2 regions of the Gudongella sp. QWL-04 genome follow, and region 1 is predicted to be linked to the other one. Evidence: riboswitches for the same ligand, from Rfam matches in the RefSeq annotation. Region 1 holds a riboswitch; the other holds the start of a gene.
The links. A riboswitch is a leader RNA that binds a small molecule or an ion and turns the genes downstream of it on or off. The one in region 1 is predicted to bind cobalamin.
Positions count from the first base shown of each region.

Region 2: linked by a shared signal. The riboswitch ahead of AC4PHB_RS11205 (cobyric acid synthase) and the one ahead of AC4PHB_RS01890 (ABC transporter substrate-binding protein) in region 1 are both predicted to bind cobalamin.

Region 1 is NZ_CM178754.1:370,810-380,031, forward strand. Features, by position in the region: gene AC4PHB_RS01870 (glycine C-acetyltransferase) at 1-447, shown strand, start outside; gene AC4PHB_RS01875 (DUF503 domain-containing protein) at 632-913, shown strand; gene nth (endonuclease III) at 922-1,575, shown strand; gene AC4PHB_RS01885 (VanW family protein) at 1,568-3,001, shown strand; cobalamin riboswitch at 3,028-3,207, shown strand; gene AC4PHB_RS01890 (ABC transporter substrate-binding protein) at 3,305-4,246, shown strand; gene AC4PHB_RS01895 (FecCD family ABC transporter permease) at 4,261-5,310, shown strand; gene AC4PHB_RS01900 (heme ABC transporter ATP-binding protein) at 5,329-6,579, shown strand; gene AC4PHB_RS01905 (Cof-type HAD-IIB family hydrolase) at 6,653-7,471, shown strand; gene AC4PHB_RS01910 (tRNA (cytidine(34)-2'-O)-methyltransferase) at 7,484-7,951, shown strand; gene AC4PHB_RS01915 (Na/Pi cotransporter family protein) at 8,024-9,222, shown strand, end outside.
Region 2 is NZ_CM178754.1:2,241,104-2,250,325, forward strand. Features, by position in the region: gene AC4PHB_RS11165 (response regulator transcription factor) at 1-50, shown strand, start outside; gene AC4PHB_RS11170 (sensor histidine kinase) at 47-1,438, shown strand; gene AC4PHB_RS11175 (DUF2680 domain-containing protein) at 1,535-1,993, shown strand; gene AC4PHB_RS11180 (nitroreductase family protein) at 2,120-2,620, shown strand; gene speD (adenosylmethionine decarboxylase) at 2,762-3,568, shown strand; gene speE (polyamine aminopropyltransferase) at 3,580-4,428, shown strand; gene AC4PHB_RS11195 (RMD1 family protein) at 4,555-5,391, shown strand; gene AC4PHB_RS11200 (deoxyribodipyrimidine photo-lyase) at 5,426-6,793, shown strand; cobalamin riboswitch at 6,831-7,012, shown strand; gene AC4PHB_RS11205 (cobyric acid synthase) at 7,098-7,937, shown strand; gene cbiB (adenosylcobinamide-phosphate synthase CbiB) at 7,939-8,871, shown strand; gene AC4PHB_RS11215 (pyridoxal phosphate-dependent aminotransferase) at 8,885-9,222, shown strand, end outside.

The DNA.
Region 1 (9,222 bases):
GTTGGGGGATATGTTGCAGGTTCAAACACTATGTACGAATGGCTTAGCCACAGAGCTAGACCGGTACTATTCTCTACCTCTATGCCTCCAGCAGCTGCTGGCGCAATTATCGAGGCTGTGAAGATGCTTACTGAGTCAACAGAATATACCGACAAGCTTTGGGACAACGCAAAATACTTCAAAGAGAAGATGGGAACATTAGGCTTTAATATAGGAAACAGTCAAACACCCATAACTCCAGTAATTATTGGAGACGAGGCAAAGACAATGGAGTTCAGCAGAAGACTTCTTGATAAGGGAGTATTTGTGTCTGGAATAGTATTCCCAACTGTACCAAAGGGAACAGGAAGACTCAGATGCATGGTTACAGCCGGACACAGCAAGGAGCAGCTTGACAAGGCTGTTGAGGCATTTAAGGCGGTTGGGGAAGAGATGAAGCTTTTGTAGAATCATACTGAAAATATTAGAGATCCAGGATCATGTGGTCCTGGATCTCTAATATTTTGCATAGATTATTATCGCCCTAAACAGATATGCCTTATACACTGGTTTTTGTATCCGTGACAATTGACCCTGTTTTTTCCTTTTCATATATTGTAGAATGAATATATGTAAGCCATGGAGGTGGATCATGTTTATTGGTGCTTGTACTATAAGACTTGAAATATTTGAAGCTAGTTCCTTAAAAGAAAAAAGACAAGTATTAAAAAGCATAATCGAAAGACTAAAGCATAGGTTCAACATATCCGTAGCCGAGGTAGACATGTTCGACAGCTGGCAGACTGCTGAAATTGGATTTGCATGTGTATCCTCTGAGCCTGATCATGCAAGAAAGATGATCCAAAGCGTAATCAGATTTATAGATGGCGATGGTCGGGTAGAAATCATTTTTCAAAGCATAGAGATAATTTAGGAGAGACCATGAGAAAGAAGCTAACAAAAAAAGAGATTGCATTGGTTATAAAAAAGCTGCTTGAACTGTATCCTGACGCAGGACCGGAACTGGACTTCACAACACCCTTTGAACTCCTTATTGCGACCATCTTGTCAGCTCAATGCACGGATGTCAGAGTAAATAAGGTCACTTCAGAAATTTTTGCTGAGCTTAAGGCACCTGAGGACTACATAGCACTTGGGCAGATTGAGCTTGAGAAAAGAATCAGGACCTGTGGCCTTTCAAACTCTAAAAGCAGCAATATCGTTAGTACCTGCCAAATCATCAATGAGAAGTACGGTGGTACTGTTCCCGAAACTATAGAGGAGCTTATCACTCTTCCCGGCGTTGGTAGAAAAACAGCCAACGTTGTTGCAAGCAACGCATTTGGAGTACCTGCAATTGCGGTTGATACCCATGTTTTTCGGGTATCTAACAGAATAGGACTAGCAGATTCAAAGACGGTTGAAAAAACAGAGGAAGACCTGATGAAGAATATTCCAAAGGATATGTGGACAAAAGCGCATCACCTTCTTATTTTTCATGGCAGGAGGATTTGTAAAGCACGAAAACCGGGATGTGAGATCTGCCCAATAAATACTGAATGTCTCTACTACGAAAGGGAGATCAACAATGGATAAAAGAGTAGTTGCAGCAATAATCGTTCTACTTATCATGTCAGGAGCCTTGTTTGGAGGTTATACCTATCTTGATGGGAAAATCAATATAGATGGTTATTATGAAGGCGTATCGGTAGCAGGTATCCCAATAGGCAGCCTGACAAGAAAACAGGCGGAAAGTAAATTGAGACAGAGCCTTGAAGCTGGCTTTAACAATAAAGGAATTATAGTTGAATCTGATGAGCACCCCGGTGAAGAAACCTTCATTTCCTATGCCAAGCTTGGATATACCTATGATTATGAGACTGCGCTAAATGAAGCATATAAAGTGGGGAGAAGCGGAAACATCATAGATAGGTTCATGAGGATACAAGATTTGGAGAATTCTCCAGTCGATATAGATATTGAGGCTTTTTACAGTGAAGCAAGACTGGATTTTGAGTTGAAAGCCATAGCAGATAAATATAAGAGGGACCCTAAAAATGCCGGCTTTGATTTTGCTGCTGGAGAAATGTCAGTCACTAAGCATGTAAATGGAACGGCAGTAGATCTGGACACCCTAAAAAAAGATGCAGAGCTTGCAATTCCTGAGGGTGGAAGAGTTGAGCTTCCATTAAGGATAGTTGAGCCAGAAATAAAAACTGAGTTTTACGAGAGGATAAACGGTAAGATAGCAGAATTCTCAACAAGCTTTAAAGGCAGCGCTCCTGGAAGAGTCAACAATATAAGGTTGTCAGCCAAGGCTTTTAAGGGTATCCTTTTGATGCCTGGAGATGAGCTTTCTTACAATGAGACCACTGGTCCCAGAAGAGCAGATGCAGGCTACCAGGAAGCTCCAGTTATACTCAACGGAGAACTGACTCCAGGTATGGGCGGAGGAGTTTGCCAGACATCGACTACACTTTATAACGCTCTTCTTCTTGCAGACCTTGAAATCATTGAAAGGCACCCACACTCTATGCCTCCTGCATACGTACCCAGGGGAACAGACGGAGCTGTAGCCACAGGGTATCTGGATCTAAGATTCAAGAACAACTTTGATTATCCAGTATATATCGACTCAGAGGTCATAGGTTCCAGAGTCTACTTCTATATCTATGGTGATCTTAAAGAAAGAGATTATACAGTAAAAATTGATACACAGCTTCTCTCAACAATACCATATAAGGTACAAGAAAACCTGGATCCATCGTTAACACCGGGAACCAGAGAGCTGATTCAGGAGGGAAGAACAGGTTACAAGGTCAGCACCTATAAGTCGATAATCAAAAATGGCGAGGTAGTGAGCAGAGAGATAATATCCTCTGATTATTACAGAGAAAAGGATTTTATTTACAAAGTAGGACCTGTAACTGTCATTGAGCTGGTAGTTGAACCGCCAGTTACATTTGACCCAATTCCGGTCATACTACCTGAAGATGGAGTTTTACCTGAGGTATTGCCATAGGAGCAGAACTTTGATATGATTACGACAGTTGAATATGTCACATGGGTATCTCTATGAGATTTAAAAGGGAAAGTGGTTGAAATCCACTACAGCCCCCGCTACTGTGAACGGGAACGAAATCAGCTTTATGCCACTGGGGAACCGGGAAGGCGCTGAAATTAGGATGATCCGTAAGTCAGGATATCTGCCTGTGTATGCAAAAGCCTTTGGTTTTTGCCTCGGAGGGAGGGATATAATTAATTGCTATCAGCCTGTCTCCGGACAGGTTTTTTGTTTTCTAATAACTGAAGGGAGAGGGAAATAATGAAAAAAAGATGGATCATACTTATGATCGCTATAGTTCTGGCAGTTACCTTATTATCTGGCTGTGCACCAAAGGAAGAAACAGGAGAGATTACTCAGGAAACACCTGCAGAGGCTCCAGAAACCGCAGGAATTTCGGTATTGGATGATTTTGGTAATGAGATTGTATTGGAGGGACCTGCTCAGAGGATAATATCGCTGGCTCCGAGTAATACTGAAATACTCTTTGCAATAGGGGCTGGTGATAGAGTCATTGGAGTTACAACCTTCGATGATTATCCTGAAGAAGTGCTGCAAATTGAAAAGATAGGTGATTTCAACGGAATGAACCTGGAGAGGATAATAGAGCTCGAGCCGGATCTGGTCATCAATTATGGAGAAGGGATAACAGAGGAAACGCAAAGACTTGTAGAGGCAGGAATACAGATTGCAGGCTTTGAACCTGAGAGCATAGAAGAGATCATTGAAACCATTGGAAGGATAGGATTACTTACAGGAAACAGCGCTGAAGCAGAAGCACTTTCAAAGGGAATGCTGGATAAAGAGGCTGAGCTTATTGAAAAAGTAAAAGGACTTGAAACAAAGAAGGTATTTTACGAAATCTGGCATGAGCCGTTGATGGCTGCAGGGCCTGGATCCTTCGTCGATCAACTTATATTGCTGGCAGGAGGAGTCAATGTGGCTGGGGATGCTGAAAGCGAATATCCTCAGTTTGATCTTGAACAGCTTATAGAAAGAAATCCACAGGTATACCTGACAGCAAACGATCTGCCGGAAAAGACTGTAGAGTCGATCAAGGAAAGACCCGGGTATGAAAACATAGATGCAATAAAGAACGGACAGATATATCTATTGGACGGCAACATAATGTCAAGGCCGGGACCTAGAATAATTGAGGCCCTTGAAATATTGATGAAGGCTATCCATCCTGAAATTAAGTAAAGGCTGTGAGTGGAATGAAAGGTAAGATAAAGAGGAGCTCCTACGGGATCGTAACAGCAGCTATGATTGCAGTTCTAGTTATTGCAGTCGGAGCAGCAAGCGCCCTGGGCTCTGCTGACATCAGCATATTTGACGCCTTCAGAGTTGTAGGATCAAAATTACCTGTTCTCGATAACTTTGTAGATCTGGATGGCATATCCTCAGCAGCAAATTCAATTATCTGGAATGTTAGGCTTCCCAGAGTCATTTTAGGTGTTCTTGTTGGGTCGGCATTGTCGATCTCCGGAGGTGCCTTTCAGGGACTTCTTAAAAATCCTATGGCAGATCCCTATATACTAGGGATCTCTTCTGGGGCTGCACTTGGAGCAACCATAGCAATAATTACTAAGCTTGAGATGAGCTTAGCAGGTTTTTCTGGGATATCCTTGGCGGCCTTTCTTGGGGCTTTGATCGCTGTAGCATTTGTATACAACATAGGAAAGATCAAAAATCAGGTGCCGGTTACGACCCTTTTGCTTGCGGGAGTAGCAGTAGGTCAGTTTCTTACTGCTGTAATGTCCTTCCTGATGGTAATATTCAATAAGGATATGACAAAGATAATTTATTGGACTCTTGGAAGTCTTGCAGGGAAAGGGTGGTCACCTGTAACAGCTCTAGCATTTCCTGTTTTTTTAAGCATGCTGCTCCTTTTATATTTTTCCCGGGATATAAACATAATGCTTATGGGAGAGGAATCTGCTAAGTCTCTTGGAGTGAACGTAGAAAGAACAAAGCTATATGTGTTGCTTATTGGTACCTTCCTAACGTCAACGGTAGTATCCGTAAGTGGGATAATCGGTTTTGTAGGCCTCATAATCCCCCATATGGCAAGGCTTATTACAGGCCCGGATCATAGGATATTATTGCCTGTATCTGCAATAGGCGGTGGAATATTCATGATATTTGCGGATACTGTTGCAAGGACAGCAATATCGCCTGTTGAGATCCCTGTAGGTATCATAACAGCTCTTTTTGGAGGCCCATTTTTTATATTCCTTTTAAGAAACAAGAAAAAATCATTATAGGAAGCCTGGTGTATACCTATGACTGTATTAGAAGCAAGTAGAATAGTATATTCATATTCAAGAAAACCTGTTGTTAAAGATGTTAGTCTTGAAGTGAATAAGGGTGAGTTCCTGAGCATAATCGGTCCAAATGGCTCAGGTAAATCAACATTGCTTAAAACCCTGAGCCATGTTTACATTCCTGACAGCGGAGAGATAATCCTCATGGGGAAATCACTGGATACCTATAAGCGTAAGGAGATCGCACAAAGAATAGCTATGGTTCCTCAGGATACTTCGCTGGATTTTGAGTTTACCGTTGAAGAGGTAGTCCTGATGGGGCGTCACCCTTTTTTGGGGAGATTCGCAAAGGAAGATTCCAATGATCTGGATCTTGCTTATGAAGCCATGGAAAGAACTAATACATTACACATAAAGGACAGACTCATCACTGAGATATCAGGTGGAGAAAGACAGCGGGTTTTTATTGCTAAGTCACTAGCACAGAACACTTCTATCATGCTTCTCGACGAACCTACTTCACATTTGGATATAAACCATCAGATAGAAATACTAGAGCTATTAAAAAGATTGAATTCTGAAAAGGAACTGGCAATAGTGCTGGTTATCCATGACATAAATCTCGCCTCTAGGTATTCAGACAGGATATTACTTATGAAGGACGGAGAGATAGTTGCTCAGGGAAGCCCAGAAGCCGTCATAACACCGGGAAATATAGAAAATACCTATGGAATGAGGGTAGCCGTGGAAACGAGCAGGTATACAGGGAATGTCACAGTGACGCCGATTGAGATCAAGAGAAGATTAAAGGGATCAGAAAAAAGAAGGATCCATATAATTGGCGGAGGGGGAACAAGTCTTGAACTGATGCACAGGCTAAACCAGGAGGGACATGATTTAAGTCTGGGTGTGATCAATGTCGGCGATACTGACTGGCAGCACGGCAAAGCACTTAGATTGACATTGATTGAGGAAAAACCCTTCTCTGGGATATCTGAAAGGGCTTTCAGGAAAGCTCTTGATCAAATAATGAACTCTCATGCAGTGGTAATATCACCTACTCCTATGGGAAGTGGAAATCTATTGAATCTTAAACTGGCGAAGGCAGCTCTTGAAAAGGGAATTAAGGTTATTAGACTGTCACGATCTGACGAAGAGTTTGATTTTACTGGCGGAGAGGCAAACAAAATACTTGACGAAATGAGATTTATGGGACTTATCGAGGTTGCTGACACTGAAGCAGTTATAACAGAGATACGTAAAATATAGACCGGTGCAAGCCGGTCTTTTTGTTTTATTTTGTCTGGTGATATGTTATATTTAAGTTGTTGGGAGGATTGAAATGAGCATAAAACTAATCGCAATAGATATGGATGGAACACTGTTAAATAAACAAAACCTGCTTACTAAAAGAACGAGAGAAGCAATTGAGTTAGCGAAAAAAAAGAAGATAGAGGTTATAATTGCAACCGGCAGAGTATTGAAGTCGGCTGTGCATTACTCTAAAGAACTGGGCCTTGAAAGCTATATAGCAGCCTGCAACGGAGCTGTGGTGGTCGATAAGGATCTAAATAAGGTTATAGACCGTCCAATTTCCAGGAAAGATATCGAAAGTGTAATGGAAACAGGACATCAGATGGGTATATATTTTCATTTTTACAATGAGGATACCTTCTTCACTAAGACTTATGTCAAGGAGATCGTTGATTATTATACGCCCACAACTGAAAAGCTGAAAGGCCAATCAATAGATATAAAGCTTTATGATTCGCCGGAGGATATTATAAATGATGAACAGCTTAAAATATACAAGTTCCTCTTCATAGATAAGGACCAGGACAAGCTGATCCAACTGAGGAGAACCTTGGAAAAGCTTAAGTCTGTAGAGCTTTCAAAGAGCTGGAGAGACAATCTGGAGGTAATGGATAAAGGAGTGTCTAAAGGATCAGCAGTGAAACTTCTGTGTGAACGACTTGGTATAAAAGCTGATGAGGTTATGGCTATAGGCGACAATGAAAATGACATTTCCATGATAAAATTTGCTGGCGTAGGAGTCGCAATGGGAAATGCTGAAGATATAGTTAAGGAGCAGGCAGACTTTGTTACAAGCAGTAATGATGAAGATGGAGCAGCGCTTGCAATAGAAAAATATGTATTTTGATCGGAGGATACAATGGCTCTTAATATAGTATTGGTAGAACCTGAAATCCCTCACAATACCGGCAGTATAGCCAGGACATGTGCGTTGACTGGGACAAGGCTTCATCTGGTAAGACCTCTAGGATTCTCAGTCAGCGACAAATATCTGAAAAGATCTGGTCTTGATTATTGGCATCTTGTGGAAATCAGCTACTATGACAGCCTTGATGAAGTAATGGAGAAGAACCCGGGATCCAAATTTTATTATGCAACTACAAAGGCAAGCAGAGTATACTCAGAATTTACTTATGAGGATGGGAGCTTCTTCGTGTTTGGAAAGGAGACAAGGGGACTGCCTCCAGAACTGATAGCAAGGAATCTTGAAACAGCTATTAAAATACCTATGAGAGAAAATATTGCAAGATCCCTGAACCTTTCAAATTCAGCCAATATAGTCATCTTTGAAGCTCTAAGACAGTTAGGATTTCCAGGTCTAGGTTGATAAATAGGTATACAAAGTTCATTAAGGTATGTTAATATATTTGGGTGATTCAGACAAAAGGAGGATGACGCTATGGATTGGGCACTTCCGGTACTGGGAGGACTTGGATTGTTCTTATACGGCATGAATCTTATGGGTGCCGGGTTGGAAAAGTCAGCAGGTAAAAGACTTAGGAAGATGATCGAAGCACTTACCACTAATAGACTAAAAGGAGTGTTGGTAGGTACTTTAGTTACAATGATCATTCAAAGCAGTAGTGCTACTACTGTAATGGTAGTTGGATTTGTAAACGCTGGCATAATGACTTTACCTCAAGCTGTTGGTGTTATAATGGGAGCGAATATCGGAACGACCATAACTGCCCAGCTAATAGCTTTTAAGTTGACAGACTATGCTCCGCTAGCAGTTGCAGTGGGTGTTGCTATGTGGATCGCCGCAAAAAATAAAAAGGCGAAGAATTACTCTGAAATACTTATTGGTCTGGGAATTCTTTTTATTGGTATGGATATGATGGGCGATGGCTTAAAGCCACTGGCTGAGATCCAAGCTTTCAAGAATATAATGACCAGCCTAAACAATCCAGTTCTTGGAATGTTAGTCGGATTGGGATTAACGACCCTGGTCCAATCAAGTTCAGCTTCAATTGGACTTTTACAGGCTTTGGCAGGGCAAGGATTAGTTACTATGCATATAGCGTTCCCAATCCTGTTTGGAGAAAACATTGGTACAACTACAACTGCCATCATATCAAGCATTGGTGCAAACAAGACAGCAAAGAGAGCTGCAATAATACACTTTCTTTTTAACGTTATAGGTACTCTTATATTTATGACTATACTTAGATATCCAATTGAGTGGTTTGTAACCTATATTTCTCCAGAGGATGTCCAAAGACAGATTGCCAATGCTCACACATCCTTCAATATTATTAACGTGATCATTCAATATCCATTTGCTATGATGTTGGTCAGAGCTGCAGAAAAATTAGTACCAGGCGTTGAGGAAGCAGATATGACTGAGTCAAAATATTTGGACAAACGTATCATAGAAACGCCATCCATAGCACTAGGCCAAGCTATGCGCGAGGCCAACAGGATGGGTAACATTGTTCTTGAAAATTTAGCAGCCTGTAAAGTCGTAATGCTTGAAGATAGGATAGAGGGAGTAGATGCTATCTTTGCAAGGGAAAAATCTATCAATAAGATACAGCGTGAGATTACTGATTACCTGGTCCAGCTATCCAATGCACCTTTGTCTGACGAACAGCATGC
Region 2 (9,222 bases), 530 kb from region 1:
CAGTTTGGGGAGTCGGGTATAAATTTCATCCGGAGGAAAGTGGGAAATGAGAAAAATATCTTATAAGCTGATACTTGGAATGCTTATCCTGGTTTCAGTAACTCTTGGGTCTATCTGGTTTTACCAAACTGTATTTCTTGAGAGTAATTATACAAATAGAATAGTCGATACTTTAAAGACTAACCTCCGTGAAGCAGCTGGTCTATACGAAGCAGGAGACATGACTGACTTTGAAGAGTATGCAGAGAATGTTCTCATCTCAAGGAATATTTCAATAGAAGTATACAGTCTTGACGGGATGACCTCGCTTAGAGGTCCTGGAGGCATGCGTGGACAAATGGCAGGTTCCAGGATATTGAAGGGTGCATACCTGGATGAACTACTTAACTCAGGGGAAGCCTTGACTCGCACAACTCATCCAAGGCAGAACCTAGAGCTCATAGCTTACTCAATAATGATCCAGGGAGGTAAAACTATAATAACAGGTACCATACCTGCTGAACCGATCAACGAAACAGTCGGTATATTGAAGGACCAGCTGATTGGGATATCGCTTTTGCTTCTAATACTGTCAGCAGCTATAGGTACCTTTATTGCAAGGATGCTATTAAAGCCTGTAAGAGAGCTAAACCGAACAGTCAATCAGTTGTCGGAAGGGAATATGGATGCTCGGGCAGAGGTATCTTCCAGGGATGAATTAGGCGAACTGGCAAAAAACTTCAACAGGATGGCCGATCAGCTATCCAAGCTGGACAAGTTAAGGAAGGATTTAGTCGCTAATGTATCCCATGAGCTCAGGACCCCACTAGGACTCATAAGGGGCTATGCAGAGCTTGCCAGAGACGTTCAATATGAACAAACAGATAACAGAAGAGAAAGTCTTGATGTAATCATAGAGGAAACTGACAGACTAGGGGTAATGGTAGATGATATTTTAAATCTCTCTCAAATCCAGGCAGGCTATGCTGAGATAAATCCAGTAGAGGGAGACATTGTGGCTGATGCACAGACAGCTGTTGGGAAATACATCATGACAGCAGAGAAGAAGGGTATTGAGCTTGTGTTGTTGACAGACAAGGATTCCCAAATTGCACGCTACGACCCAAAAAGACTACAACAGGTCTTTCATAACCTGATTACAAATGCCATCAACCACACTGAATCCGGAGGGAAAGTCTCAATATTAATAGAGGACTTAACTACTGCAGTCAGGCTTGAGGTAAGGGATACAGGCAGAGGAATTTCTGAGGAGGAGATTCCCTTTATATGGGAAAGATACTACAAGGTTGACAAAAGCGGTTCAGGAGTTAAAGGATCAGGCATCGGATTAGCTATAGTAAAAGGCATCCTTGAAGCCCATCGATCAGAATTTGGAGTTGAAAGTAAGCCTGGAGCTGGTACTACCTTTTGGTTTGAGATCAGTAAAAAAAAGGAATGATCCAACAAAAAATATATATTTTCATCACAATTTCAACATAACTTTTATATATACTTTAGTCATCAGTTACAGATGAATACAAAGGAGTGTGTTGAGATGAAAAAAACAGTTTTAGTATTGGTAGCAGCAGTTATGCTATTCGGTACGATGAGCGTAGCATTTGCTGAAGTAAGCTGGAGTCCTGCAAAGACATTTGGAGAAATGAAGGGGATGACCGAGCAGGAGGCATATGCTTACAGGAATGAGCAAGACAAAAGGTTTGGAGAGCTAGCACTAGCTGAAGGTGAATCCTTCTATATAAAATTCAGCGAGGAAATGCTGAAAGCGAAAAAGGCTATGCTTCAGGAAATGGTAGGACTTGGCAAACTGACTCAGGAAAGAGCAGATGAGATCATAGCTAAGCTTGAAGCATGCGACGGAACACAGATGAGAGTAATGCAGGGCACCGGGTTATTCGGAAACAGAGATGGTGAAGGTTTCCGAGGAGGCTTTGGCGGTCAAAAAGGGCAGGGTCAGGGCGGAATGATGAGAAGAGGGGCTTGGAACAGTAATTAAATATTATAATTATCGATAAACCGCCAGATTTAGGCGGTTTATTGATTTTAAATATGTTATCATATTTGTGAGTAGCAGCATTCAAATCTATTTAGCTAATATATTGATATAACAGGAGGAATTAAGATGAACTCAATATTCAAAAGGCGAAGCATTCGAAAATACCTTGATAACGATATCTCTGACGCAATGGTTGAGGAAATTATAAAAGCCGGCATGGCAGCTCCATCTGCTGGAGATGAACGACCTTGGCATTTCATAGTTGTTAGGAATAAATCGACAATGCTTGAATTCCCTAAATTTCATCAGTATGCACAGATGCTAAAAGAAGCACCTGTTGCTATAGTTGTATGCGGAGACCTAAATCGTCAGACGTATGAAGGCTTTTGGATCCAGGATTGTTCCGCTGCCATCCAGAACATGCTCCTGCAAGTAACAGAGATGGGGTTGGGGTCAGTTTGGGTTGGCATTTACCCTGACAAAAATAGAGTTGAGAAAACTAAGGAGCTTCTTGATCTTCCGGGAAACATAGTTCCTGTGGCAGTGCTTCCAATAGGCGTGCCTGGAGAGATCAAACCTGCAACAAATAGATACGATAAGAAGATGATCCACTACGAAAAGTGGTAGTTAAGTAATAAGAAGCTCTAGTCTGGACTTGCAGCAAGGAGGATAGTCTCTCGGTTTTTTTGTCAAAGTCTTGCAACAGCAGTCCATAAAATGTAAAATAATCATGGATTTCAATTTATTCCAGAATGAAAGGGATGGAAAATGGAAAAACTACAATTGTATGGATTTAATAACCTGACTAAGACTCTCAGCTTCAATATTTATGACGTATGTTATGCTGTAACGCCTGAGGATAAGCAAAAATACATCGAATATATCGATGAGCAATACAATTCCACCAGATTGACTGAGATCCTTACTGAGGTAACAAGGATCATTGGTGCGAATCTACTAAATATAGCAAAGCAGGACTATGTCCCTCAGGGAGCAAGTGTTAACCTCCTTATTACAGAGGAAAAACTTCCTGACGTATGTGTGGATCCGTCATGCAATTTGGGGGAAGTTATTGCGAGTCCAAGGAATGTCATAGGTCACCTAGATAAGAGTCATATCAGCGTCCATACTTACCCAGAATACCATCCTGACAAGGGTATCATGACATTTAGAGTAGATCTTGACGTATCAACATGTGGTCAGATATCTCCTCTAAAAGCCCTTGATTTTCTATTTGAGAGTTTTGACTCAGATATTGTAATTTGCGATTATAGGATAAGAGGGTTCACCAGAGATCTGGATGGAACAAAGCATTTCAAGGATCACAAAATCAACTCAATACAGGACTATATCTCTAAAGAGAATCTTAATAAATACAACAGCATAGATGTAAATGTTTACCAGGAGAACATATTCCATACGAAGATGATGCTTAAGGAGCTTGAGCTTGACAACTACCTTTTTGAGATCAAGGAAGAGGATCTTACAGGAAGACAAAAAAGAGACATACTGGATAAGCTTAATGAAGAAATGCACGAAATCTATTATGGAAGAAATTACGGGATAGACTATTGAGGAGGGATATTGTGGAGCTTTGGTTTTCGGAAAAAAGTACAGATACCTGTGAGTTTAAGATAAAGGTTAAGGCACAGATATATTCAGAAGAAACCCCATTCCAGAAGATCGCTTTTTTTGAGTCCTATGATTTTGGTAGGTTCTTTACCCTTGATGGCTTGATGATGGTAAATGAAAAGGACGAGTTTATATATCATGACATGATAGTTCACGTGCCACTTGCAGTGAATCCTGAGATCAAGAAGATTATGGTAATAGGCGGTGGAGACGGCGGAACAATTAGAGAGCTTACAAGGTATAGCCATATTGAGCATATAGATTTTGTGGAAATAGATGAAAGAGTCGTCCAGTTGTGCAGGGAATACCTGCCTCAAACAGCATGCAAGCTTGATGATCCTAGGGTGCATCACCATTACGTTGACGGTATAAAGTATGTCAAGGAAAAAAAAGGTTACTACGACCTGATACTCGTGGATTCGACAGACCCAATTGGTCCTGGAGAAGGGCTTTTCACAAGAGAATTCTATACGGACTGCTACAATGCACTGAATGATAAGGGGATATTGATCAATCAACACGAGAGCCCATATTACCCAAACTATGCAAGAGAGATGAAGAAGGCCCATGCAAAACTTAAAGCAATATTTCCTGTTTGTAAGGTATACCAGTTCCACATGCCTACCTATGCCAGTGGTCACTGGCTTTTCGGATATGCAAGCAAAGTACTCGATCCATTAAAAGATCATAAGCCAGAATCCTGGGAGTCCTTCGGATTAAATACAAAATACTACAATACAGAGCTTCACAGAGGCTGTTTTGCGCTTCCAACATATGTAATTGAGCAGCTTGAGGAAGCTTAATAAAATTAGTAGAATCTAGGGAGCAGAAAACACTGCTCCTTTTCCAATTAAGCGGTGATGCTGCAATAGTTTGTTCATCTTAGGGTATATATTATGCAGTGATTATACGAAAAGAGAGTGAAGAATATGATGAAGTACAAATTTACCGCCAAGGGTATATGCAGTGAATTGAATATCCTAGAGATTGGGAAATATTTTGGGATCACAAAGAAAATTAAGTGGGAAGAACCGCTTATTGTCAAGAAGGACAGTACTATAGGTAAAGCCGTTTATCTTTATCATTTTGGCGTACTTGTATTCCTGAACTATGAAGATGATGAAATGCTGGAATTCATCAGGGAAATCAAGGCAGTCCCAGGAAGCATAAAGAGCATTAACGCAGACATAGTCTATGGGGAGGTTGAGACATATACATTAATTGAGGACGCTGAAACAGAGGAAAGCCAGCTGGAGTTTCAGGAGTACAGGAATAACATAATAAAGAAGTTCCACATAGATATGACAGCTCTTGTTCTTGCCAAGTCTGTAGCTCTTGAGATCATTGAGATTAACATCGACAGGGTATTCGATGAGATAGAAGGAACTGTCGTCAGCCTTAGAAATGGGAAGGTGAAGACAAGTGAAAAGAGGACGATTTCTGCCATTGGGAAGATCCTTGCATTCAAGCATACCACCATTTCCTACATTATGATGCTGGATAAGCCATCCATAACCTGGAAGGAAAAGGAAGCGGAGGTTTTCTTTGATGAGCTTGCAGAGCTATACGAACTGGACGATAGATATGATAAGCTAAATGCTAAAATCGATGCACTTCTTGATACAGCTGAGGTAATTGCAGATCTACAGCACTCAAGGATGTCGAAATATCTTGAGATAGTTGTAATTCTACTGATCATGATCGAAGTAGTGCATGCATTTGAGGAGCCTATAATGAATTTTCTCAAAACTCTTATTACACTTTAGAATGAATTTGCAGCATGATTTGGGGGAGAGATATATGCACACCAGCAGGCTAAAACATCTAAACAAAGCATCTAATAAGGATGGAGATTACATTTTATATTGGATGCAGCACTCTCAAAGAACAAGGGCTAACCAAGCCCTTTATTTTTCTATCCAAGTGGCAAATGTTCTTTGCAAACCTCTTCTGGTTTACTTTGGACTTACCGATGGATTTCCTGAGGCTAATCTAAGGCACTACATCTTCATGATGGAGGGGCTTAAAGAAGTGAAAGCAGATCTCGAGAAGGCAGGGATAGGATTTGTAATTGCCAAGGGGAGCCCTTATGAGACTGCATTACTTCTTGGTGAGAAGGCGAGTGTAATAGTTACTGACAGAGGCTATTTAAGAGTAGAAAGGCATTGGAGAGAAATAGTTGCTGAAAAAGCAGGTTGTGCCTTTTACCAGGTTGAGTCGGATCTTGTTGTTCCTATAGAGGAAGCTTCTATCAAAGAGGAATACTCAGCTGCTACCATAAGAAAAAAGATAATGCAAAGACTTGAGGAGTATAATGACCTTGAAGAGACTCCAACTATAACTAACAAGTTCAATAATGAACTTTTATCCGATATTAAAGGGATAGTAGCAGACATTGATGAAGCTTTAAATACTTTAGATATAGATAAATCCGTACCCCCGATAAAGAATAAAAGGGGAGGGTACTCTGAGGCAAAGAAAAGACTGGATGATTTTATTGAGAATAAGCTTTGTAATTATGATACGTTGAAAAACCATCCGGACAAGGACTTTTCCTCAGGTCTTAGCGCCTATCTTCATTTTGGGCAAATTTCTCCAATAGATATATACAATGCAGTAAAGGATATTGATTCTCCCGGGAAGGAAAACTTCATAGATGAGCTAATAGTGAGAAGAGAGCTTGCCTTCAACTTCGTATACTATAATGACCGTTATGATACCTATGACTGTTTACCCAGCTGGGCTACCCAGTCATTAGTGATGCATAAGAAAGATAAAAGAACCTGGATATATACTCTTGAGCAGCTTGAGATGTCTGAAACTCATGACCCATATTGGAATGCAGCACAAACTCAGCTTAGAATTACTGGGGAGATGCATGGTTATATGAGGATGTACTGGGGGAAAAAATTCATAGAGTGGTCGATGAATCCGGAGGAGGCTTTCAATATTGCATTGTACCTTAACAATAAATATGCACTTGACGGAAGAGATCCTAACAGCTTCGCGGGAATAGCCTGGTGCTTTGGGAAGCACGACAGACCCTGGGCAGAAAGACCAATATTCGGCAAAATAAGATATATGAATGATAAAGGCTTGGAGAGGAAGTTTGATATTGACGCCTATGTTGAAAAGATTGAAAGAATTCAAATAATCTCAGAGCAATAAATTATTTGAGTACTGATGTCATTGCAACCTATATTTGCAAAATAGGATCGCATAATATATAATCATCAGTAACTGAATAATATATGGAAGACGGGTGAGAATCCCGCACTGTCTCGCAACTGTATTGGAGGAGCTGATGCTATACGCCACTGGGTAACCGGGAAGGCTGCATTTAGCAATGATACCTAAGTCAGGATACATGATTCGTCATTTTTCTTACGAAGGATAAGAAATGTCTATAATTAAGTATTTTAGCACTTATCTGACGATAGGTGCTTTTTTTAATTCAAAGGGAGGTTAGGATATGGGAGCAATAATGGTACAGGGGACTACTTCCTCTGCAGGTAAGAGTATTCTATGTACAGCCTTATGCAGGATATTCAAGCAAGATGGAGTAAAGGTTTACCCATTTAAGGCACAGAACATGAGTAGCAAATACCACATGACAAAAGACGGCAAAATGATAGCAATTGCTCAAGCACTTCAAGCATGGGCAGCAGGTCTTGAACCCCACGAAAATATGAACCCAATACTACTTGTACCAAATTCAGACTTGAGTTCTAGGCTTATAATCAATGGTGATGACTCCGGATCAACGACCTCTGCCGAGTATTTTAGGGATAAAGCTGTATTAAGAGAAATGATAACAGAAAGGTATAAGGAAATTGAAGTCCTTAATGAGCTGGTTATTATAGAAGGAGCGGGAAGCCCCGCTGAAATAAACCTTAATAAAGATGACATTGTGAACATGGGTATGGCAAAGATTGCAGATGCTCCAGTTCTTCTTGTAACTGACATCGACAGGGGAGGATCATTTGCTGCTGTATATGGTACAGTTATGCTCCTTGAACATGAAGATAGAAGGAGGATAAAGGGAATTGTGTTCAACAAATTCAGAGGCGATAGATCATTGCTTGAGTCTGGGATCGAAATGCTGGAGAAGCTTATTGATATACCTGTAGTAGGGATAATACCATACATAGACCTGAATATAGCAGATGAAGATACTCTGACAGATAAAACAAAAAAATGTGAAGATGGATCTCAGACTCGGGATGAACTTGAAGAAGAGCTTGAAAAACTAGCAGAAGTAGTTAGAGCTAATATAGACATGGATATTATTTACAAACATGCAGGTATATAGGATGGTAGAAATAATTGCAGGTGTAATCTTAGATATTCTTATAGGAGACCCAAAAAGCTTTCCTCACCCTGTGAGGGCAATGGGCAAGCTAATATGCCTTGAGGAGAAAATAGTTAGAAATATAGTGCATAATGATCTTGGTTTAGCGGTTGCCGGTCTTTTGATCGTTTCTATAAATCTATTCATAGGTTTCTTCCTGCCGTTTTCCCTATTAAAATTGCTTGATTCCAATAGGGTATTACACTTCTTACTGAGTTCGTATTTAGTATATTCATGTGTTGCGGCAAGAGATCTACATTCCGAGGCTTTCGAGGTTACCAAGGCGTTGAAAAGATCCTTGAATGAAGGAAGGGTAAGATTGTCTTACATCGTGGGGAGAGATACCGATAAATTGAAAGAAGAGGATATTTATAAAGCATTGGTAGAGACTGTATCTGAGAACACGTCAGATGGTATAATAGCCCCTCTGTTTTATATGATGCTCCTCGGACCTGCTGGAGGAGTGGCATATAAGTTTGCAAATACAATGGACTCTATGCTTGGTTATAAAAACCATAAATACAGATATTTAGGATATTTCCCAGCAAGAACAGATGATATCCTAAATATTTTGCCATCAAGGATCACTTCATTGATGATGGTACTAACGTCTATCGGGAAATTTGACTTAAAGAATGGCTACAGGATTTTAATAAGAGATCACTATAAACATAAAAGCCCCAACAGCGGCTGGCCTGAAAGCGCTGCGGCAGGACTTCTCAGGATCAGACTTGGAGGGGGGAGTTATTATGGAGGTGTCTTTGTTGATAAACCATTCCTCGGAGACAAATGTGAAGCATCAAGTGAAAAACATGTAAAAAGTGTGGTGGAAATAATGTACCGCACTGAGATTGGAGTTATTTTGTTTTGGATATTGATATCGTACCTAATATAATTGGAGGTCCCATATGAAACATGGCGGAGATATACTAACATACTTCGGAAATAAAAGAAATGATATCATAGATTTTAGCAGCAACATAAATCCCATAGGATACCCTAAGGGTCTTGAGGTACAGTTGATTAAAAGCTTTGAAGGTTTGAGATCCTATCCTGATATAAAATATAGAGTGCTTAAAAGCAACCTATCAGAATATCTTGGGTGTAACGACAGTAATGTAATAGCTGGTAATGGAGCAGTCGAGATAATTGACAGCTTTATTATGTCATTTGAAAGAGTAGTTGTTGCGATTCCTTCATTTTCTGAATATGTTGAAAGGGCTTCAGTACACAAAAAAGAAACAAT